2 regions of the Gordonia sp. ABKF26 genome follow, and region 1 is predicted to be linked to the other one. Evidence: predicted binding sites of a transcription regulator. Region 1 holds the regulator's gene; the other holds the start of a gene.
What was found. Region 1 encodes HspR, which represses chaperone genes until heat shock. Its sites were predicted from a motif close to ANNTGAGTNNNNNNNACTCANNT; they were not measured.

Region 1 (11,691 bases):
TGCACCCTCGTCGAACTCATCACCGGCACACCGCCGTATCCGCGCAACACCGCCTTCGCGATCACGTATGCGCACCTGAACGACGACCCGCCGAAACTCACCCGGCGCCGCCCCTGGTTGCCGTCGGCGACGAACTCGATCTTCGCCAAGGCGCTGGCGAAGAATCCCGAGGACCGGTACCCCTCGTGCACGGCGCTGGTGGAGATCCTGACCCGGCTCATGCGCGACGTGCCCGTACCGGAGCCGGCGCGGCGCTCGACGTGGTGGACTCGGACCCGCTGAGCGCTCAGCGCGTCGGACCGTCGATGGCATACACGCGGAACGCTGTGTCGCGGAAAACTTTTCGCAGGGCCTCCGAGCCCCACTGGGAGACGCAATCGACGAGCGCGCCCACGAGGACGTCGACGGCGGCGTTGGGCCGATCGATCGGGTAGTTGGACCCGAACATGATGCGGTCGGACCCGAAGTGGGTGATGACATGCTCGACGAAGGGACCGATCATCTCGGCGAGGGTGGCCTGGCCGCCGATGTTGCCCCAGCGTTCGTGACCGTAACCGAGGATCGGCATCGCCAGGCCGGACAGCTTGACCACCACGTTGCGATAGGTCGCCAGCGTCGTCATCCGCTCCCGCCACAACCGCCAGATGTCCGCGCGCGCAGCCGCTGTCGCACCGGTGCGCACCCCCACGGGACCGAAGACCCCGGCCGGTATGCCGAAGTGGTCGAGGATGATCGTCGTGTCCGGATACTCCCGGGCCAGCAGGATGACGTCGTAGAGCTGGTGTGAGTAGACCGACGCTTCGAAGACGAGGTCGCGGCTCGCGAGTTCGGCGAACCCCTCCAGGAACGCCGTCGAGGACAGTAGGTTGTCGGTGTCCCCGCCGTCGCGCACGCGCGGATCGGGATGCCGCGATGCGACGATGCGGATGCCGCGGAACCGCGGGGACGCCGCGAACTGCTCGTCGAGCATGTCCGCGAACGTCCGGGTGCGCGGATCGCCGTGCGAGATGACGGCGCCGAGACGCGGCGTGCCGGCCTGACCGAACGGCAGACTCTCCAGATACCGCGTCTCCTCCACCGCGGTGCTGTCCACCGGGGGTTCGGTGGCGTCGGCGGCCTCGCGGCGCCAATGCGACTCGACGTGGACCACGGTGTCGATCGGCACCCCCACCACGGTCGGGACCAGCGCCGCGTCGGTGGCGTACTGCCGCGGCTCGTAGGCCCGGGCGACGGTGCGCGGGGTCAGGATGTACTCGCGGTCGGCGCGCGAGACCACCAGGGGGAACACCCGGTCGCCCAGGGTGGGGACGAATCCGTACAACCTCGACGCCCGCGTGGCCGCCCACGGGGTACGCCGCGGGTTCCAGTGCTGCACATGGGCATCAACGATGCCCGTGAGGACCCCTTCGAGGGACGTCATCCCCGTACCTTGCCACACCTCATCACTGCCCGACATGGGATGCCGGATCCTGAATTGTGCCGTGTCGAAGGACTAGTGTGGGTCTCTTGAACCGGGTGGGGACACGAGCCGCGACGGAGGTGTGATCTTTTCGATATGGCGACACATTCGCGCCATGCGCTGCATCAGCTGCGGACGGCTGTCAATCGGCACCCCGACCGGTTCGTCACCAACGTCTACACCCGGATGTTCGCGATCGACCCCGACCTGCGCGACCTGTTCGGTGTGTCGATGGCCGCCCAGCGGGTCGCCTTCCATCGCGTCATCGACCATGTCCTCGAAGCGATCCCGGCCGAGTCCGGGCATGCCGAACTCGTGGAGTTCCTCGCGCAACTCGGACGCGACCATCGCAAGTTCGGGGTGGAACCCGAGCACTACCACGTGATGTACGCGGCGCTGATGGGCGAGTTCGGCAGCCTCATGACCGGATACTGGGACGCCGAGACCGAGCAGACCATCTCGCAGGCGATGATGCTGGTGACCGGGGTGATGCGCGGCGCGGCCGAGAGTGCGACCCATCCCGCGCGCTGGACCGCCGAGGTCGTCGAGAAGTACCGGATCACCCGCGACCTGGCGGTCGTCCGGCTCCTCGCGCATTCGCCGCTGACCTTCAACGCGGGCCAATACCTCGAGGTGCACACCCCGCAGTGGCCGAAGCAGTGGCGCAATCTCTCGCCCGCCATCCCGCCCAACCCGGCGGGAGAGCTGGAGTTCCACGTCCGCGCGGTGCCCCGGGGAACGGTCAGCACCGCGATCGTGAGCGAGACCAGCATCGGCGACGTGTGGACGCTGGCCCAGGGCCACGGCACCTTGCATGTCGACCGCGACAGCAAGGTCCTGATGGTCGCCGGCGGCACCGGACTCGCGCCGCTGCGGGCACTGTTGATCGAGATGTCCTCGCGCGTGGATTCGCCGGAGACGCACATCTTCTACGGGATGCGCCACCCGGGCGAGCTGTACGACCTGACGGTGCTGCGACGCATCGCGTCGACCAATCCGTGGCTGCGCGTCACCGCCGTGTCCCAGGAGCGGACCGATCCGTGGTGGATCAACGCGGTGGCCACGCCCGCCGAACTCGGCGTCGACCACGAGATCGGCACACTGGCCGACGTGGTGGTCCGGGCAGGCAACTGGGAGAACCACCAGGTGCTGATCGCGGGGTCGCCACAGATGATCGAGAACACCCGGCGCACCCTCATCATCGCCGGTGTGCGGGCCAGCCGCATCCAGCACGACCCCGTGTTCTAGGACCGCTCAGGGGACCTCGAGGCTAGGCTCACCGGCGGCCGGGGACGTGACCGTCTCGGTTTCGGTCACGGTGTACGTCTCCGGAGCCGACTCGGTGACCGTCTCCGTCCGCGTGACGGGGCGGGGGGTGCGCGTGACGGTCGTCGTACGAACGCTGGTCTCGGTCTCGGTTTCGGTGACCGTCGCCTGCTCGGTCGAGGTGACCGCCGCGGGGGTCTCGGTCACCGTGACGGGGGCCGGTTCGGCGATGGTCGACTCGGCGGTGAGGATCAGCGTGATCCCGACGGCACCGAGGAAGACGGCGGCCCCGATCGCGGCACCGACGAACCACCATCGGCGACCGGTCGACGTCCGGGCGGCGACGGCAGTGGTTGCCGGCGCGATCACCGCGGCGTCGGCGGCGCCGAGTGCGGAGGCGAGCGACGGATTGTCCGCCACCGTCACCGGACGCTGTGACGCGTACTCGAACGCCGGCGCGATCCCGGGGAGCTGAGCACCGGGGCCGACCACGATCACCGAGGTGATGTCGCGACCGCGAGGCAGCCTGGTGACCGCCGTCGCGAGCTGTGACGCCGCCTCCGGGTCGGTCACCGAGGCGACCTGGCCCGGCGTGAAATCTGCGGTGCCGAGAACGGCGCCGGACGCGGAGTCGACGGTGGCGAGGGTGGTGCCGGCCGCGGGCGCGGCGTTGCGATCCAGATCGACGACGGCCACCACCCCGCCGCGGGTCGAGTGGGTACACGCGATCTCGGCGAGAGCGGCGGCGTATCCGGTGACGACGACCTTGCCCGACCAAGACGGCCCGGTGCCCGCGCCCGGCGCGAAGACGCGAGCCAGATGATCGCGAACGTCGGCGCGGGACGCCGAGATGCCGATCCGGTCGACCTCGACGGGCACGGAGTCGACGAGTTCGACGATCGCGGCTTCGGCACCGGCGGCCGACGCATCGGGGAGGTCGACCAGGTTGCTCGCCAGGATGTGCCCGTCGGCATCGCGGACCACCGAGCTGATCTGATCGTCGACGACGGAGATGCCCAGGACCACGAACCCCGGCATCGGACCGTTCCCCGGTACCTCGGACATGGTTCACCTCCCGTCGCCGACCTGCTGTGGCGTTCTGACCCGCAAGCCTAGCGGCTGGGGGCCGGACGCCGTGCACCCGGCTGTGCGAGGTGTACCGCTCAGATCGGCTCGGCGGGATGCTGGGTGTAGGCCGCGTCGCGGACCGCCTCGTCGGTTTCCAGGCCCGCGCCCAGGGCGCCGCCGACGGTCGCGAGTGAGCAGGTGAGCCACGCGACCTCCAGATAGTCGGTGAAGCCGACCGGGTGGTCGAGCGTCGCACCGATGACCTGCGGCACCACCAGGCAGAGCGCGCCGATCGCGGACAGGACGAACAGCGCCGCGTAGAACGCGCCCACACCCAGAACCACTGTGATCGTGGTGACGATGTTGAACAGCACCACCTGTTCTCGCGTCTGTCGGGAGCCGCCGCGTTCCCAGAGGTCGGCACCGATGATCAGGGTCGCGGTGATCGCGATGATCGAGCCGAGCGCCACGCCGGTGAGCCGAATCCCACCGAAAGTGTCTGCGAGCAGCCAGATGTCGGCGGTCACCAGTGCGAAGACCCCGGCCGCGATCGCCCCGGTGAGTGCGCGGCTGAGGCCGAGTGCCAGCCGCCACGGGCGGTTGGCGCGCACCATGCCGGTGAGCAGACGCAGGTTACCGGTCAGGACACGCGCGGTGAACGCGGTGCCCGCCTCGTCGACGTCGGTCCCGAGTTGGCGGACGCGATGGCGCAACGCCGACCGCGCCGGCGACTTCTGGTGACCGCGGAGATCGTCGGCGTCGGCACCGAGGAGTTGCCCGACGAGTCCGGTGATGATGCCGCGGGCCCGCTGCCGCACTCCGGTGGCGCCGAGCGCCGGCACCGAGAGGACCGCGACGCCGTGCACCGCGTTGGCATGCGCCACGACCGGGCGTTTGCCGACATGCAGCGGAAGGTCGGTCAGATAGACGACGAGATCCCATTCGCGTTCGAGCAGAAGGTCTCTGGTGGCATCGACGATTTCGGCGTCGCCGGCCGGCGGCTGTACGAGACCGGCCTCGACGAGGTCGATCTGCCAACGCGCACCGGGGAACGTCGTCTCGACGTGTTCGGCCAGGCCGGCATCGACGAGCTTGCGCGCGAGACCGATGGCCTGCCCCGGCGCGGCGACGACGCCGAGGACGACGACGGGTTCATCCGGGGAATCCGGCCCGGGCGGCGGACCGGCGGAAGAGTCCATGGATGGTTCCGGATTCAGGCGAACCGGCCCGCGAGAGCGCGGAGGGTGCTCTCGATCCCCTTGCCGTTCTTCTTGTCGTAGCCCATGAGTTCGATGATCTTCGGCAGCCGGAGCGTCGAGTAGTCGAAGGTCTCGGTCACGGCGGTGGTGGTCGGTGAGGTGGACTCGAGCTCCCACCGCCAGCGGTGACCCATCGGATGCTGCCACTCGACGACCCGGCCGGGTTCGAAGTCGGTGACGGTGGAGGTGATCTTGTACGGCACGCCGTACTGCTTCATCCCGACGCTGAAACGCGCCCCGCGGGTCAGCGTCTCCGGCCCGCTCACGGGGGTGTCGCGCACCGTGCCCGAGCCGTCGAGCTCGGGATGCCTGTGCGGGTTCGACACGAGCGCGAACACATCGGCGGCCGGGGCGTTCACGACGACCCGACGCGAGACCTTGTGCGGCCCGGCGTCGACGGTGGTGACGGGTTCAGAAGCCATGCGGTCAACGTTACGCACCTCTGCGGGCCCGCGCCGAAACCGCGGCCGGGCACCAGGACGCCGGGCCCGGTGGGCGGTCAGTCGGTGGTGCGCTTGCGCCGCGGCTGCCACACGACGAGTGCGTTGGTGCGCGGTACGGGCACGAGTTCGCCACCACGCCGGGCCCGCGACGCCTGCACCTCGTCGGTGAGTTCGCGGACGCGGTGCTGGAGCGCCTCGACCTGATTGCTGAGGTCGATGATGCGCTTGATACCGGCGAGGTTGACGCCTTCCTCCTGCGAGAGACGCTGGATCTCTCGCAGGAGTTCGACGTCGCGGGACGAGTAGCGGCGTCCGCCGCCACTCGTCCGCTGGGGGGTGACCAGACCCAGTCGGTCATAGGTGCGCAGGGTCTGCGCGTGCATACCGGCGAGTTCGGCGGCCACCGAGATCAGAAAGGTCGCGCCGTCGGCGTCGAAGTTCTTCTGGCCGGCCATCGCTCATCGCCCCCAGTCCGCCCGCGGATCGAAACCACTCGCCCGCTCGGCCTGGTCGTAGGCGCGCATCGCCTCGACCGCGGCCTCGTCCAGCTTGTTCGGGACCGCGACCTTCACGGTGACGAGCAGATCGCCTGCCCCGCCGGAGCGCTTGGGCACTCCGCGACCGCGCACGCGCAGCGTGCGTCCGTCGGTGGTGTTCGGCGGGATCTTCACCCCGACCGATCCCTCCAGGGTCGGCACCGAGACGGTCGCTCCGAGAACGAGTTCGGAGATCCGTACCGGCAGTTGCACCCGAAGGTCGTTGCCGCTGCGGGTGAACTGCTTGTGCGGGGTCACGTGCACGACGACGTAGAGGTCGCCCGATGGGGCGCCACGCCGGCCGGCCTCGCCCTGTCCGGCGAGCCGGATGCGTTGTCCGTCCTCGACGCCGGCGGGGATCCGCACGTTGATGGTGCGCGCGCGGACCTTCACCCCGCTCCCGTCGCAGTCGGTGCATGGATCGTCGATCCGCGAACCGGTGCCCTGGCAGTCCTGGCACGGCTCACTGAAACCGAATGCGCCCTGATTGCGGCTCACGAATCCGGAGCCGTTGCAGTTCGCGCACACCCGCGGACTCGTGCCGGGCTTGGCGCCCGAACCGTGGCAGGTGGTGCAGGGCGACGGGCTGGTCACCCTGAGTGGGACGGTCGTGCCGAGCGCGGCATCGGAGAACGAGAGCGTCGTCTCGGTCTCGAGATCCTTGCCGCGACGCGGGCGGCTCGCCGTCGAAGTACGTTGCGTTCCGCCGCCGCGGTTGAACAGTCCGTCGAAGATGTCGCCGAAACCGCCTCCGCCGCCACCGGTCTGCGCCCCGCCGAACAGGTCGCCGAGGTCGAAGTCGTTACCGCCGCCGGTGGTGTAGGTGTTTCCGCCGCCGGGGAAACCGCCCGGGAAGCCGTTGCCGCCGCCGCGGAATCGTCCGCCGGCGAACATGGCGCGCGTCTCGTCGTATTCCTTGCGCTTCTCGGCGTCGCCGAGCACGCTGTGGGCTTCGGACACCCGCTTGAAGCGCTCTTCGGCCGCGGTGTCACCCGGGTTGGCATCCGGGTGCAGCTCGCGCGCGAGCTTGCGATAGGCCTTCTTGATCTCTTCAGCCGAAGCGTCAGAAGCAACGCCCAGGTCCTTGTAGAAGTCGTGTTCTAACCACTCACGTTGTGGTGCCACCAGACGTCACCTCCTATGAGTTCAGTTGTCTGGGTTGGTTTTTTCAGTTGGGGACACCCGCTCCCCGAGGTGCGAGCCGACCATCTGCTCCTGAGGTGCGAGCGAAGCGAGCCACGAAGGGTTCGTCGCCCTTCGTGGCTCGTCGCTTGCGCTCCTCGCACCTCAGGGATCAGTGGTGAGTTCGCCCACTCAGGATCGAGCGACGGTCGCTCTATTGTGCACCGGGTGCGTCGCCCGCAGGGGCAGGATCGGTGACCGTCACCATCGCGGTGCGGATCACCTTCTCGCCCAGGCGGTAGCCGCATCGGTACACCGATCCGATCACCGGATGCGCCCCGGTGCCGTCGTGCTGCACGGCTTCGTGGAGTTCGGGGTCGAACTCGTCACCGGCCGCACCGAAGGCCACGAGACCTTCGGCGGCCAGCACCCCGGTCAGCTTGTCGGCGACCGAGCGCAGCGGACCGCTGTCGAGGTCGCCGTGCTCGCGGGCACGGTCGAGGTCGTCGATGATCGGGAGCAGCTTGTCGATCAGGATCTGCTTGCCGTAGGCGACCGAACCCTGCTTCTGCTCGGCGGCACGCCGCCGGAAGTTGGCGAATTGGGCTCGCTCGCGCTGCAGGTCGGCGGTCAGTTCGGCGACCCGGGCATCCGGTTCGCCCGCTGCCCCGTCCGCCTGCTGCTCGTCACTGGTCTGCTCGTCGACGACCGGTCCGGCGTCGGCCGGGCCGGGTCCGGCGGCCGGCTCGTCGCGCACCTCACCCGTTTCCGGGTCGATGCGACGACGGTCGGTCACCGTCACCGGCTCCTCGCCGGACCCATTCGCCGAATGGGCTCCTGCGGTCACTTGTTCTCCTTCGAGTCCGCGTCGTCGACGACCTCGGCGTCGACGACGTCCGGGTCACTGTCGGCCGCGGCGGCCTCACCGTTGGGGGACTCGGCAGCGGCGTTGGCGTAGATCGCCTGGCCGAGGGCCTGCGACTCCTCCGACAGCTTCTCGATCGCGGACTTGATCGCTGCGGTGTCGTTGCCCTTGAGCGCTTCCTGCGCTCCGGCGACGGCCGCTTCGACCTTCTCCTTCAGCTCCGCCGGGACCTTGTCCTCGTTCTCCTTGAGGAACTTCTCGGTCTGGTGGACCAGCGACTCCGCCTGGTTGCGGGTCTCGGCCTCCTCGCGGCGCTTGCGGTCCTCGTCGGCGTGAGCTTCCGCGTCCTTGATCATGCGGTCGATCTCGTCCTTGCTCAGGCCGGAACCGTCCTGGATGCGGATCGAGTTCTCCTTGCCGGTGCCCTTGTCCTTGGCGGTGACGTGCACGATGCCGTTGGCGTCGATGTCGAAGGTCACCTCGATCTGCGGGACACCCTGCGGCGCGGGGGCGATGCCACCGAGCTCGAAGCTGCCGAGCAGCTTGTTGTGCGACGCGATCTCGCGCTCACCCTGATAGACCTGGATCTGCACCGACGGCTGGTTGTCCTCGGCGGTCGTGTAGGTCTCCGACCGCTTGGTCGGGATGGTGGTGTTGCGCTCGATCAGCTTGTGCATCACGCCGCCCTTGGTCTCGATGCCGAGGGACAGCGGGGTGACGTCGAGCAGCAGCACGTCCTTGACCTCACCGCGGAGCACACCGGCCTGCAGTGCGGCACCGACGGCGACGACCTCGTCCGGGTTGACGCCCTTGTTGGGCTCGCGGCCACCGGTCAGTTCCTTCACCAGATCGGTGACGGCCGGCATACGGGTCGAACCACCGACGAGCACGACGTGGTCGATGTCGCCGACGGAGATGCCCGCATCCTTGATGACGGCCTGGAACGGTGCGCGGGTGCGCTCCAGCAGATCAGAGGTGATCTTCTGGAACTCGCTGCGCGAGAGCTGCTCGTCGAGGAACAGCGGGTTCTTGTCGGCGTCGACGGTGATGTAGGGCAGGTTGATCGAGGTGCTCTGCGAGCTCGAGAGTTCGATCTTCGCCTTCTCGGCAGCCTCACGCAGACGCTGCAGGGCCATCTTGTCCTTGGTCAGGTCGATGCCCGAAGTGCTCTTGAACTTCTCGACGAGCCAGTCGACGACGCGCTGATCCCAGTCGTCACCACCGAGGTGGTTGTCACCGGAGGTCGCACGAACCTCGACCACGCCGTCGCCGATCTCGAGCAGCGAGACGTCGAAAGTACCGCCACCGAGGTCGAAGACCAGGATGGTCTGCTCCTTCTCGCCCTTGTCGAGGCCGTAGGCCAGGGCGGCCGCGGTCGGCTCGTTGACGATGCGGAGCACGTTGAGGCCGGCGATCTGACCGGCTTCCTTGGTGGCCTGACGCTGTGCGTCGTTGAAGTAGGCCGGGACGGTGATGACCGCGTCGGTCACGTCCTCACCCAGGTACGACTCGGCGTCGCGCTTGAGCTTCATGAGCGTGCGCGCGCTGATCTCCTGCGGGGTGTACTTCTTGTCGTCGATCTCGACGGTCCAGTCGCCTTCGCCCATGTGGCGCTTGACGGAGCGGATGGTGCGGTCGACGTTGGTGACCGCCTGGTTCTTCGCGGGCTGACCGACCAGCACCTCGCCGTTACGCGCGAACGCGACCACGGACGGTGTGGTCCGCGCGCCTTCGGCGTTGGCGATGACGGCGGCCTCGCCGCCTTCGAGCACGGCGACCACCGAGTTGGTGGTACCGAGGTCGATTCCAACAGCACGAGACATGTTTGGCTTCCTCCTAGTTTGTGGGTGTGCACCCGAGTCCTTGTCCCGCGGTCTCGCGACCGCGGGGATGTCGTGGCGAAACTCTGCGGGACCGGACTTCAGTGCGTCCGACTCATGTCCTACTGAAGAATCAGGCTCGAGTCAAACTTACTTGAGTCTCTGTCGCTCAGGTTTCTCGAAGTGTGTAACGGGGCTCGTCGGCCGATTGTTCCCGGATCGTCGAAAAAAGTTGAGCGGGGTTCGCTCACGTGCTTCGACCCTTGACACCCGGGGGTCGGCACGGCAGATTTCAACAGGAACCATGTGATTCAACTTGGAGCAGCCGTCAGGCGGCGCCCCACGAGACACGAGGACGGCCGATGACGCCACGCCCGCCACTCCCCGACGCCGCTTCGCCCGCACGTCCTCTCCGGATCGCCGTGTGGGGACCAGGTGAGGTCGGGGGCGCGATCATCCGCGCCGCCGTCGCCGATCCCGCCTTCGACATCGCGGGCGCACTCGTCCACGATCCGAAGAAGGACGGCCGCGACATCGGCGAGCTGGTGCGCATCGACCCCATCGGGGTTCCGGCCACCACCGACCGCGACGCGATCAAGGCACTCGACGTCGACTGTGTCGTGGTCACACCTGCGCCGGCCGCGGTGCTCAAGGGCCTCGACGACGACGTCGTCGACCTGCTCGCGTCGGGGAAGAACGTGGTCGCCACCGCGGCCTATCACAACGTGTCGATGCCGAACTGGATGAGCCCGTTCCGCAAGTCGCCGCAGCAGCTGCTCGAGGCATGCCAGAAGGGCGGTTCGACGCTGCACGGGACCGGCGTCCATCCCACGTTCATCGTCGAACGGCTGGCGATGACGATGGCCACGGCGATGTCGTCGGTCAGCCACGTCCGATCGGTGGAGGCGGTCGACTTCACCAGCGCGGGCTCGATGTGGGGCGGTCTCGGCGGACTGGGCTTTGGCGCCGACCTCGATTCCCTGGGCCCGGATTCACCGGTCGCCCGCGGGGGCGATCTCTACTACGGCGACCTCACCGGCAACGTCGCACATGCGCTCTACGGTTCGGACAGCTCCGAGGTCCGCGTCGAGACGTCGCTGCGGGGTCTTCCCGCCGCCGCCGACGCCCAGGTCGGCAAGACAACCATCACGAAGGGAACCGCGGCCGCGCTGCACCTGACCCATCGCGGATACCTCGGCGATCACCACTTCTTCACCAACGAGGAATGCTGGTACCTTGCCGCCGCAGACCTCGTCTACCGCGGCGACGATCTCCCCTTCGGCGGGTTCACCAGTCCGATCGCCTATACGCTCGTCGTGAGCGGCGAGCCGGCCGAGATCCGCACCCAGATGGAGTTCGGTGTCGGTGCGGGCCACACGAATCCGATCACCACGGCATCCGTGCGAGCGGTGCTCGACTCGATCCCCGCGGTCGTGGCCGCCGAGCCGGGAGTGCTCATCGACGACATCGGCCCGCACTACAAGCACGACGACCGGGTCCGGCTCTCGTGAGCGACTCGACGCGACCCGAGGTCGAGGCGTGGAACGGTCTCGTCGATGCGCTCCGCACCGCGGGCGACAAGCTCGCGTCGGACACTTCCGGCCTCAGCCCGCTCGAACAGGCCGATGGTTATCGCGCCCTCATCCGCGGATTGTCGAATCAGTTGTCCCGCTTCGACGTCGACCGAGAACGGCCCGAACTGGTGTCGTTCAACGGGTGGCGTCACAAGTTCCTGATGGACAACCCGGATTTCCGCTACTGGGTCGCCGACGTGCGAAGCGATCGGTCATATCGCATCCGCGGGAATCGCGGCGACGCCGTCTACGTTTCGATCACCGCCTACCGACGCACCG
Region 2 (11,691 bases), 200 kb from region 1:
GTTGAGCGACCTTTACGCAGTCGACGATTACGTTGCTGACGACTGTTCCCTTTGAAGTTCGTACGAAGGCCGTGACGACGACGTTGCTCGGAACGCCGCCTTCCAACGAAATCCGGCCCGTGACACCGGGCCCGTACGTGGAGGACTGATCGGCGATTGCGGGCCCGTTGACGGTGACTTCCGGAGGACCAACGGAACCCCACTCGTGCCAGGTTCCCAATGTCACAATTTCGACGGACTTCACCATCGAGTTTTCAGGTGCAGGAACGCTGATACCGTAATCGCCCCCTGGCGGCAGCTGATAAATCGTATTGATGATTGCGCCGGGGAGCCCACCCTGACCAATCGTGGCGATTACCTCACCGGATTCACCGAGAAGGGTCGCTTCGAACGGGCTTCGGATCAGTCCGAGATCTTGGTTCGGATTCCGAAGACGCACCGAGACTTCGGTGCCAATCTGCGTGAATCCGGCGACCTCGACGTTCTGTCCGGTCTGACTCCCCCCGGCGGGTGGTGGTTCCGCTGAGCCGGCGGGTGCATCGGCTCCACTCTTGACGGGCGTGGAAGCTTCCAGCGTTGACGGGCTGCCGCCCTCGCCGTGCGTCACGCTCAATCCAACAACTAGTGAAATAGCGACAACAACGACAACCACTCCACCCAGTACCCATTGGCCGGATCTCGGACGGCGGCTGGGTGCGTCTTCAGTGGGGGCTCGGCGAGCAGGATCGTGAGGCAATGGGTCCTGTCGCCCGCTGGTTGCTTCCCCCGACAGCACTGTCACCGGTGCCCGCCCGCCAGCGGCTGCGGAATGCTCACCTCCGGTCAGAGTCTGCCGCGCGGCATCGGCCAGTTCTCCAGCCGAGGCATATCGCAATTCGGGGGCCTTTGACATTCCGCGGGAGACTACGTCGTTGATCGATGCAGGCAATGACGGCTGACGTTCCGTCGGCTTCGGTGGGGATTGGTGCAAGTGAGCGGCAATAAGTTGCTCCATGCTGTTGCCGGAGAATGGCGCAGCGCCGGTCAGCAATTCGTACAGAACGCAAGTTAAGGAATATACGTCGGACCTGTGGTCTGAGTTTCCTCCGAAACGCTCGGGTGCCATGTATGCGAAAGTTCCGACAGCCAGGCCGGTGCGAGTCAAGCCTGTCTTGTCGACAGCGCGGGCGATGCCGAAGTCGATCAGGTACACGAAGTCGCGTTGACCTATGAGTATGTTCTCGGGCTTAACATCCCGGTGCTCCAGTCCGACTGAATGCGCGGCGTCGAGGGCAGCGGCCACTTGGTCGATGATGCCGAGTGCCCGTTCCGGACTCATGGGGCCTTGGGACTCGAGCATGGAACGTGCGTCGACGCCGTCGATGAGTCGCATATCGAGGAAAAGGCGGCCCTCGATCTCGCCGAATCCATGAATCGGAACGATGTGCGGTTCGCGAAGTCCGGCTACCAAGTCTGCCTCACGCTGAAACCGAGTCCGAAACTCGTCATTGTCAGCGAACTCCGAGGGCAGGACTTTCAGCGCAACCTCGCGATTGGTCTGGGTGTCAAAGGCTCGAAAGACCTGTCCCATTCCGCCTTGGCCGATCTTGGAAACTATTCGGTAGCGGCCAAACACGCCATCTTCAAGCGCCACGGTGGTGCCTCGGGTTCGTCATGCGCGAATCCTAGTAGAGGTCGTCATAGCGGGTTCCGTGACCCTGGGAACGCAACTGTCAGCGTCGCGGGGCGCCTAACGGGCGAGCCGGACCTTGAGGCGGGTCCATCGAGGGGGACCGGACCTGAAGTCGGCTGCAAATTGGGGCGGCCGTGCGCGTCGGCTGTCCGCTTGTTTCACGTGCGACTAAAAGACGACAGCCGAGCACGTCAGAGTTCAGCACGGGGTGCGAGGATGTCGGCCCATCCGGGAGGGGCCAGGCGACGAATGGCCGCCATGAGCACCGCGACCGAATCCGGCGAGGACGCGAATCCGACTTCCCGATGCGACGGCGCCACGACGGCTGACTCCGCGAGCGACTATCTGCCGATCGCCGACCACGGCGTGATCGGTGACCTGCGGACGGCGGCCGTCGTGGGGGTGGATGGGCGGATCGACTGGTTCTGCTGTCCGCGATTCGACTCGCCGAGCGTCTTCGGCTCGTTGCTCGACGCCGGACGAGGCGGCGCCTGGACGGTGGAACCGGTGGACGGCGACGTCACCACGCGCCAGTTCTATCTGCCCGACTCCAACGTGCTCGTCACCCGCTACCTGAGCGAGGACGGCGTCGCCGAGGTGCAGGACCTGATGCCGATCGCGAGACCACACGACCCCGACCACCGGACGCGGATCATCCGTCGGATCTCCTGTGTCCGGGGTTCCGTCCGATTTCGCGTGACGATCGCACCGCGATTCGACTACGGCCGTGAGGCACACAAGCTGGTCGTCGAGGACGGGCGTCGGGTTCGCTTCGAGACCGACGGCTTGGTGCTGCATCTCGTATCGACGGTCGATGTCGACACGATGGACGACCGGGATGCGCAGGCCGATTTCACCGTCGAAACCGGCGAGTGCGTCACGTTCGTCCTCGCGCCCGACCCCGTCGACGACGAGCTTCTCGACCACGACAGTTCGCCCGCCGTCGTCGCCGCGACGGTCGCCTTCTGGCAGGACTGGGTGTCGAGGTCGTCGTACACCGGCCGGTGGCGGGAGATGGTGCATCGGTCGGCGCTCACACTCAAACTGCTGACGCACGAACCGTCCGGGGCAGTGGTGTCGGCGGTGACCGCCGCGCTTCCCGAGGAGATCGGTGGCGAACGGAACTGGGACTACCGCTACGTGTGGATCCGCGATGCGGCGTTCACGCTGTATGCCTTGCTCCGGTTGGGGTTCACCGACGAAGCCGGCGCGTTCATGGACTGGCTGACCTGCCGGTTCGACGACGGTGCCGACGAGTCGGGAGATCTGGGGCCGCTGCGATTGATGTACACCCTTGACGGGGATCCACCACCGAAGGAGACCGAACTCGACCACTGGGAGGGCTACCGGCAAACCTCCCCGGTGTTGATCGGAAACGCCGCCGCCGACCAACTCCAGCTCGACATCTACGGCGAGCTCATCGACTCGGTGTACCTCTACAACAAATACGGACCGGGGATCTCGTACGGGGCCTGGACCCATCTGTGCACGGTGGCCGGGTGGCTCGTCGACAACTGGGATCGTCCGGACCAGAGCATCTGGGAGGTGCGCAGCAAGCCGCAGGACTACGTCTACTCGCGCGTGATGTCGTGGGTGGCCCTCGAGCGGATGATCCGGATGAGCCGGCAGCGCGGACTACCCGGCGACATCGCCGGCTGGATGAAGGCGCGCGACGACATCTTCGTGCAGATCATGGAGCGCGGCTGGAACGACGAGGTGGGGGCGTTCGTCCAGACCCTCGATTCCGACCGTCTGGATGCGGCGCTGCTGCTGATCCCCGCCGTGAAGTTGCTGTCACCCACCGACGAGCGCTTCGTCCGCACCCTCGAGCGGATCGAGGAAGAGCTCGTGAGCGACTCCCTGGTGTTCCGGTACGACACCGACGGCGGACACGACGGCCTCGACGGAGCCGAGGGGACGTTCTCGCTCTGCTCGTTCTGGTACGTCGAAGCGCTCACCCGGACCGGCCGGCTCGGCGACGCCCGGCTGGCGTTGGAGAAGATGTTCACCCACGCCAATCACCTGGGTCTCTACGCCGAGCAGGTCGGTCTCACCGGCGAACAACTCGGGAACATGCCGCAGGCGTTCACCCACCTCGCCCTCATCAGCGCGGCCATCAATCTCGATCGGCGCCTCGGCGAATAGAGCCGGCGCGCCTCAGATCCAGCCGGACCCGCCGCACAGGTCGTCGGCGGCCGCGGGGCCGGTCGATCCGGCCGCATACGGTTGCGGAGCAGGCGGATTGTCCAGCACCGGCGCGGCCACCTCCCACACGTGGGCGAGGCCGTCGGGCCGGGTGAACAGCGATCGGTCACCGCGCAGCACGTCGACGATGAGTCGTGCGTACGGCGACAGGCCGTCGGCCACCTCGTCGAGTTGTTCGGTCATGTGCGCGACGGACAGGTCGGTGCCCGACCCCGGTTCCTTGACCGTGACGGCCAGATCGATGGCACCGTCACCGGCCAGGTCGAAGGTCAGCACGGTGCCGTCCTCCGGGGTATCGGTCAGCGGACCGTCAGTGGGGGCGCGGAACACGAGGCTGAGTCGTTGCGAGCTGTGGTCGAGCATCTTGCCGGTCCGGAGCAGGAACGGGACGCCGTGCCAGCGGTCGGTGTCGACCCAGAGGCGGACTGCCGCATACGTCTCGGTGGTGGAATCGTCCGGAATCCCCTTGGTGTCGCGATACCCCTCGTACTGGCCGTAGACGACTTCGGCGGGGTCGAGCGGACGGAAGGCCGCGATGACCGACTCCCGCGCGTCGAGCAGGTCGTCGGCGCCGAGCGACGCCGGAGGTTCCATGGCGACCTCGGCCGCCACCTGGAACAGGTGCGTGACGATCATGTCCAGGAAGGCCCCGGTGGCGTCATAGAACGCGGCGCGGTCGGCGATATCGAGGGTCTCCGGGACGTCGATCTGGACCTCGGCCACGTGCTCGCGGTTCCACACCCCGGCGAACAGTCCGTTGGCGAATCGCAGGACGTGCAGGTTCTGGGTGCTCTCCTTCCCGAGGAAGTGGTCGATCCGATAGATCTGCTTTTCGTCGAGGGATTCGTGCACCGCTTCGTCGAGTGCCCGGAATCCGTCGGGAGACGTCCCGAACGGCTTCTCGTAGACGACCCGCGAACCCTTCGCGAGACCATGCGCGGCAATGGCTTTCGTGTAGTCGACGAAAGTGGTCGGCGGGAGGGCGAGGTAGTGGACCAGCTGAGCGGTGTCCCCGACGGCGTTGCGGGCGGCGTCGATCACCTCCAGCAGACGGCCGGGGTCGTCCGCGGTGAACCCGCCGCCGGCGAACCGGATGGTCTCGGCGAACGATGTCCACTCGTCCGACGAGCCCGACCCGTCCGCACCGAACTCCTTGATCGCATCCTTGACGTGCTGTCGGAACTCGTCGTCGGTGCGGTCGCCCCGCCCGTTGCCGATGAGCTGCCATCCGCGGGGGAGCAGATCGCGGCGGTGGAGTTCGTACAGCGACGGCAGGACCATCCGCTTCGCGAGGTCGCCGGTCGACCCGAAGAGTACGAAGATCACTGCTGAGTCCGCGTCAGAATCGGACGGTGTCGCGTTCTCCGGTGCGGAGCTGTCTGCGGTCATGCATCAATAGTGCCCATCGACGCTGCCGGAGGTCGGATACGCGCGGAGAGCGGACCTGCTCGCTGACGCGGAAGGAGTGATGCAGATCACACCACCAGTTAACATGAGCGGAATGGACTCAACTCTGTTGGCGTTGTAGACCGCGTATGGCTCATACTTGAGCCTGTTGGACTAAAGAGAAAGGTGTACGCGAGTGGACAGCTTCACCCCCACCACCAAGACGCAGCAAGCATTGAGTTCTGCTGTGCAGGCGGCGGCCAGTGCTGGAAACCCCGACGTGCGACCGGCCCACATCCTCGTGGCACTGCTCGATCAGTCCGACGGCATCGCGTCGCCACTGCTGAAGGCAGTGGGCGTGGACCCGTCGAGCGTTCGTGCGCAGGCCCAGGCATTGGTCGATCGCATGCCGACGGTGTCCGGCGCCAGCTCGACGCCTCAACTATCCCGCGAATCGATCGCGGCCATCACCGCAGCCCAGCAGCTGGCCGGTGAACTCGACGACGAGTACGTCTCGACCGAGCACGTCGTCGTCGGTCTGGCGACCGGTGACTCCGATGTCGCCAAATTGCTGCACAACCTCGGTGCGACTCCGCAGGCTCTGCGCGAGGCATTCGTCGCCGTGCGCGGCAGTGCGCGGGTCACCTCCGAGGATCCCGAATCGACCTACCAGGCTCTCGAAAAGTACTCGACCGATCTGACCGCGGCCGCCCGCGAGGGCAAGCTCGACCCGGTCATCGGCCGCGACACCGAGATCCGGCGCGTCGTACAGGTGCTCAGCCGACGGACCAAGAACAACCCGGTCCTCATCGGTGAGCCCGGTGTCGGCAAGACCGCCATCGTCGAAGGCCTCGCCCAGCGCATCGTCGCCGGCGACGTGCCGGAGTCGTTGCGCAACAAGACCGTCATCTCCCTCGACATGGGATCGATGGTCGCCGGCGCGAAGTACCGAGGCGAGTTCGAGGAGCGCCTGAAGGCCGTGCTCGACGAGATCAAGGGGTCGGCCGGACAGGTCATCACCTTCATCGACGAGCTGCACACGATCGTGGGTGCCGGTGCGACAGGCGATTCCGCGATGGACGCCGGCAACATGATCAAGCCGATGCTCGCCCGTGGTGAGCTGCGGCTGGTCGGTGCCACGACCCTTGAGGAGTACCGCAAGTACATCGAGAAGGACGCCGCACTCGAGCGTCGCTTCCAGCAGGTGTATGTCGGTGAGCCGTCGGTCGAAGATGCCATCGGCATCCTCCGCGGCCTCAAGGACCGGTACGAGGTGCACCACGGTGTGCGCATCACCGACTCCGCACTGGTCGCTGCCGCAACGCTGTCCGACCGGTACATCACCTCGCGCTTCCTACCCGACAAGGCCATCGACCTCGTCGACGAGGCCGCGTCGCGGTTGCGGATGGAGATCGACTCGCGCCCCGTCGAGATCGACGAGGTCGAGCGGATCGTCCGCCGTCTCGAGGTCGAAGAGGTCGCCTTGGAGAAGGAAACCGACGCGGCGTCGAAGGAGCGGCTCGAGAAGCTGCGCGCCGAGCTGGCCGACCAGAAGGAGAAGCTCAACGAGCTCTCCGCCCGGTGGCAGTCGGAGAAGACCGCCATCGACGCGGTCCGCGACCTCAAGGAGGAGCTGGAACGGCTTCGCGGCGAGGCGGATCGGGCCGAGCGCGACGGTGACCTCGGACGGGCTGCCGAGCTGCGGTACGGCACGATCCCCGGACTGGAGAAGGAACTCGAGGCCGCGATCGAGAAGACCGGCACCGATCCGTCGCAGGACGTGATGTTGCAGGAGGAGGTCGGACCCGACGATGTGGCCCAGGTCGTGTCGGCGTGGACCGGAATCCCGGCCGGACGCATGCTCGAGGGCGAGACCGCCAAGCTGCTGCGCATGGAAGAGGAACTGGGGCACCGGGTCATCGGCCAGAAGGACGCGGTGCAGGCGGTGTCCGACGCGGTGCGTCGTGCCCGCGCAGGCGTCGCCGACCCGAACCGGCCGCTCGGTTCCTTCATGTTCCTCGGCCCCACCGGTGTCGGCAAGACCGAGCTCGCCAAGGCGCTCGCCGAGTTCCTGTTCGACGACGAGCGGGCGATGGTTCGGATCGACATGAGCGAGTACGGCGAGAAGCACAGCGTCGCACGGCTCGTCGGTGCCCCGCCCGGTTACGTCGGGTACGAGGCCGGCGGGCAGCTGACCGAGGCGGTGCGGCGTCGTCCGTACACGGTGGTCCTGTTCGACGAGATCGAGAAGGCGCACCCGGACGTCTTCGACGTACTGCTGCAGGTGCTGGACGAAGGCCGACTGACCGACGGCCAGGGCCGGACGGTGGACTTCCGCAACACCATCCTGATCCTCACCTCGAACCTCGGTGCGGGTGGCGACAAGGACCAGGTGATGATGGCGGTGCGGTCGGCGTTCAAGCCGGAGTTCATCAACCGTCTCGACGATGTGGTGATCTTCGATGCCCTGAGCCCGGAGGAACTGGTGTCGATCGTCGACATCCAGCTCGGCCAGCTCAAGAAGCGCCTCGCGCAGCGTCGCCTCGACCTCGAGGTGTCGCTCAAGGCCAAGGAATGGCTGGGCGCACGTGGATTCGACCCGCTGTACGGTGCGCGCCCGCTGCGCCGGTTGGTGCAGCAGGCCATCGGTGACCAGCTCGCCAAGCAACTGCTCGCCGGAGACATTCGCGACGGTGACGTGGTGCCGGTCAACGTCAGTGCCGACGGAGAGTCGTTGGTACTCGGCTGATCTCAGCTCGTCACAGTTCATCGCGAGACAGAGTCCATCGCAAGACAGGGGACCCATCCTTCGGGATGGGTCCCTTTGTCGTTGTGCATGGTTCAAAGGGTGGCGAGTAGCTCCATGAGGTGTGCTTCGACGAGGGAAGGTCGGGGTGGGGGTGGTCCGGGTCGGGGTGGTCGGACGTCGATGACGTGGCTGATTGTCAGCCATGATTGGCGTGCTTGATCGTCGGGCCGGGTTGGTGGTCCGTGGATCTCGGTGCGCACGGTGTTCAGATGTTCTGAGAACCGCCGGGGTATGTCGGGTCGGCGGTTGATGCGTTCGTTGGGTGGTGCTCCGGGTTCGGCATTGAGTTGCCAGACGCAGCGGCCTTCGTCGGGGCCGGACCGGACGATCCGGGTGGTGTATTGCCCGGGTTGGTCGCCGACCATCCGATTGTGGCGGGGGCAGGCCGGGGCGAGGTCGTCGATGTCGGTGAGACCGCCCTTGGCCCAATCCTTGTGGGCGTGATGGAGTTCGACGTGGGTGGCGGGCTGATCGCAACCGGGCGCCGAGCACACTTCCCCGTCGGGGCGGGCGAAGGAGACGAGGCGTTGTTCGCGGGTGGCCAGACGTCTGCCTCTACCGAAGTACAAGGGCACGGCGGTGTGATCTTTGAAGATCGCCAGCCACGGCTGAACCTCGCCGGCCATCGCGATCAGGTCAGCGATGGGCAGCAGGGTTCCGGTGGCGGTGGTGGCGAGTCCGGCTTCGCGGATCAGGTCACTGAGGTCGGCTTTGATGATCAGATGGGCGGGCAGGCCGCGGTGCGATGTTCCGAGAATCCCGTCGGCGAAGCCGGCGGTGAGTGCGGCGTCGAGCGCATCGTGATTCGTCTGGGCGAGGGTGCGGCCGTCACGATCGGCTGCGAGCGCGAGGGCGTCGGGGTCGGCGGTGCCGGCGGGTCCGCTGGGTGAGTTGGGGTCGTCGGGGTTGTTGAGTCCGGGTTTGCCCCAGACGGCGAACATCATCGTAAGCCGGGCAACTAGTTCGGGGGTCAGGGTGCCGGAGATCTTCGCGGTGCCATCGGCGCGTTGGCGGCCGATCCACAGGTTGCGGCGCCGTTTCTGGTCGGTGTCGTCGGACAGGGTGCCGTCCGGGTCGAGATGAGCAAGCAACCGCGCACCGAGCTGGGTGATGTCGGCCGGTGTGTGATCGGCAGCGATCTCGGCCATCTGCCGTTCGGCAGCGACTTTCACGTCGTGTTCGACGGCGTGGGGGATCTGGTCGAGGACGTCGAGGGCGGCCTGGACGTGCGCGCTGCCGACAGACCCTGCGGCGAATGCTTCGGCCAGGGTGGGGTGTTCGGGTGGTAGGACCTCGCCACCCAGGCTGGTGCGGGTGGCGGTGGCGTCCATCTGCTTACGGCGGCGCACAGGGTTGGATACCCGCAGCCGGTGGGTCATGAACTGCATGAGCGTGCGGCAGCCCGTCTTGCGGGGAAGGTCGCGGGCCTCGGCCTGATCGATCTGCCGGTCACCGGCCACGGTCAGTCGCGCGATGGCGCGTTCGGTGTCGGCTGCGACCTCGGTGAGTTCGGCATCGGTACACGGAGACAGGTCCACGGTCTGCAGTTCGTCGAGGATCGCATGCAGGTCGGCCACCAACTCGACCGCACGAGGGGTCGGCGCGTCGGTGCCGTCGTGCCGTTGGGTATCTGTCATGACGGCCACCCCCCCCGGCGAGAGCCGTTGCTGCGAATGTACGTTCGAGTGTACACGAACGGGAACGCATGGCAAGACCAAAAATACTGTTGTGCAACCGTATTCGACGGCAATAGATTGTCGGGGCCATGTGATAAGGGCGGTTATCCGCCACCGCCTAGGCGAAGATCGCCTGGAGTGCGGGCACCACGTCGTGGTGGTCCCGGATCGGCCGGCACCGGCCCCGGCCGATGAGCGCCAAGTCCTTCCCGAGTTCGGCGTCGTGCTCCCCCGAGATGTCGAGCAGCACGTCGAGACGGGGGAGTCGGCCGGCCACGTCCCGGGGGTCGGGTCCCGCGTTGTGGACGCAGTCGCTCAACAGGATCACGCGAGCGTCTGCGCGAGGTGCGCCGGCCAGCTGTTCGAGGGCGGTCTGCAGCGGGAAGGCCACGTTGGTCAGGCCCTGTGCGGGCAGTGCGAGGAGTTCGTCGACGAGTTGTTCGGTGGTGACCGGTCGGCCGAGAGGGACGATGAGCGCGGCGTCGGACCAGAAGGCGATAACGGCGAGGTCGTCGCGACCGAGTTCACCGGCGAGTGCGCCGGCTGTCGCGGCCGCGGTGCGGACCTGCTCGCCGCGGGCGGAGCCGGACACGTCGACCGCCAGCACGATGGAGCGTCGGCGCCGGACGCGCTCGCGCACGCGGATGTCGTCGTCCTCGGGAATCGGGTTGCCGATGAGTGCCTCGAGGGTCGCGTCGAGATCGAGCTCATCGGAGCCACCCCGCCAACGCTGGGTCGTGAGTACACCGTTGGCGCTGCGGCGTGCGTTCCGTGTCTCCACGGGACGTGCGAGTCGGAGTCGTCTGGCGAGTCCGATCGCCCGCTCTCGCGCGACCGGGTCGGTCTGTGCCGCAGGGGAATCGTCGTCACGGGTACCTGCGTCATCGGTGACCGCGACGACCGCACCCGAGGTCCCGCGGGGCACGTCCCGGGCACGTCCACGTCGACCGATCGGGACGACGGCGCCGCCGCGGCCCGCGGGCTCGAACAGCATCGGGCTTTCCGACAGCTGTTTGGGTCTGCGCCGCAGTGGCTTCCGTCGACGGGGTTGAGTGCTGACCGAATCGCGCCGGAGCGGTGAATCGGCGTCGACCGCTCTTCAACCCGGGTCGGCCGCCGCCGGCGCCAGTAGGAAGTGGTTCTGCCAGATCTCGCCGAGCACCTGTTCGGCGGTGGTGAACGCGACGTCGTCGAGATGGATCCGCCCGGACAGGGCAACCTGCATGGCGTCGAGGAAGGTGGCGGTGTACGCCGACGGCAGGTCGCGTGGCGGTTCGACCGCGTCGTCGACCGGGACGGTTGTGCCGCGCATCTCGCACAGCTGGTGCGCGAGGAGTGCGGTGTCGATCGCTCCGCGTACGCTGCTGCCCTGACGGACGGCGTCGTGTCGACGGGTGTCGCGGGTGACGGCGACGGCATCCGCGACCACTCTCGCCGACGACAATTCTGTCCTGCGCGAAACGATCTCGCGCTCCGCCGCGTCGTCCTGATAGTCGACGACCAGCCGGCACATGCGATCGTAGACCGAGGTCGACAGGCGCGTGGTGCCGACATTGTCGAAGGGATTCATCGACGCCACGATGCGAAAACTTGGCTGGGCGGCGATGGTGCCGACGCGCGGGACGGTGATGGTCCGCTCGGCCATCGCGGTGAGCAGAGTGTCGATGGTGTCCTCCGGCGCGCGGTTGAACTCCTCGACATAGAGGAACCCGCCGGCGCGCATGGCCTCGATGAGCGGGCCGTCGACGAAGTTGTCGGGGGAGTAGTCCTCGCGCAAGACCCGCGCCGGGTTGTGGTGCCCCACCAGGCGTCCGGGAGTCAGGTCGGCATTGCCCTCCACCAGGACGAGTGGGATGCCCCAGTCGGCGGTGATCGAGCGCAGTAGCGTGCTCTTGGATGTGCCCGGTGGGCCTTCCAGGATCAGGTCCCGGCCTGCGGCCACC

Region 2: a site for HspR is predicted at 5,368-5,390, ahead of clpB (ATP-dependent chaperone ClpB). Genes of this name have one in related genera too.

Annotation. Positions count from the first base shown of each region.
Region 1 is NZ_JBGCVZ010000003.1:1,162,337-1,174,027, reverse strand. It holds gene AB4Z55_RS05890 (serine/threonine-protein kinase) at 1-282, shown strand, start outside; gene AB4Z55_RS05885 (amidohydrolase) at 287-1,420, opposite strand; partial or broken gene AB4Z55_RS05880 (FAD-binding oxidoreductase) at 1,544-2,707, shown strand; gene AB4Z55_RS05875 (hypothetical protein) at 2,714-3,790, opposite strand; gene AB4Z55_RS05870 (hypothetical protein) at 3,889-4,992, opposite strand; gene AB4Z55_RS05865 (SRPBCC family protein) at 5,007-5,474, opposite strand; gene AB4Z55_RS05860 (heat shock protein transcriptional repressor HspR) at 5,552-5,950, opposite strand; gene dnaJ (molecular chaperone DnaJ) at 5,954-7,156, opposite strand; gene grpE (nucleotide exchange factor GrpE) at 7,368-8,000, opposite strand; gene dnaK (molecular chaperone DnaK) at 7,997-9,841, opposite strand; gene AB4Z55_RS05840 (hypothetical protein) at 10,201-11,349, shown strand; gene AB4Z55_RS05835 (DUF1214 domain-containing protein) at 11,346-11,691, shown strand, end outside.
Region 2 is NZ_JBGCVZ010000003.1:1,357,739-1,369,429, forward strand. It holds gene AB4Z55_RS06745 (serine/threonine-protein kinase) at 1-1,633, opposite strand, end outside; gene AB4Z55_RS06750 (glycoside hydrolase family 15 protein) at 1,922-3,817, shown strand; gene AB4Z55_RS06755 (glucose-6-phosphate dehydrogenase (NADP(+))) at 3,830-5,266, opposite strand; gene clpB (ATP-dependent chaperone ClpB) at 5,460-8,012, shown strand; gene AB4Z55_RS06765 (DUF222 domain-containing protein) at 8,105-9,709, opposite strand; gene AB4Z55_RS06770 (VWA domain-containing protein) at 9,867-10,742, opposite strand; gene AB4Z55_RS06775 (AAA family ATPase) at 10,848-11,691, opposite strand, start outside.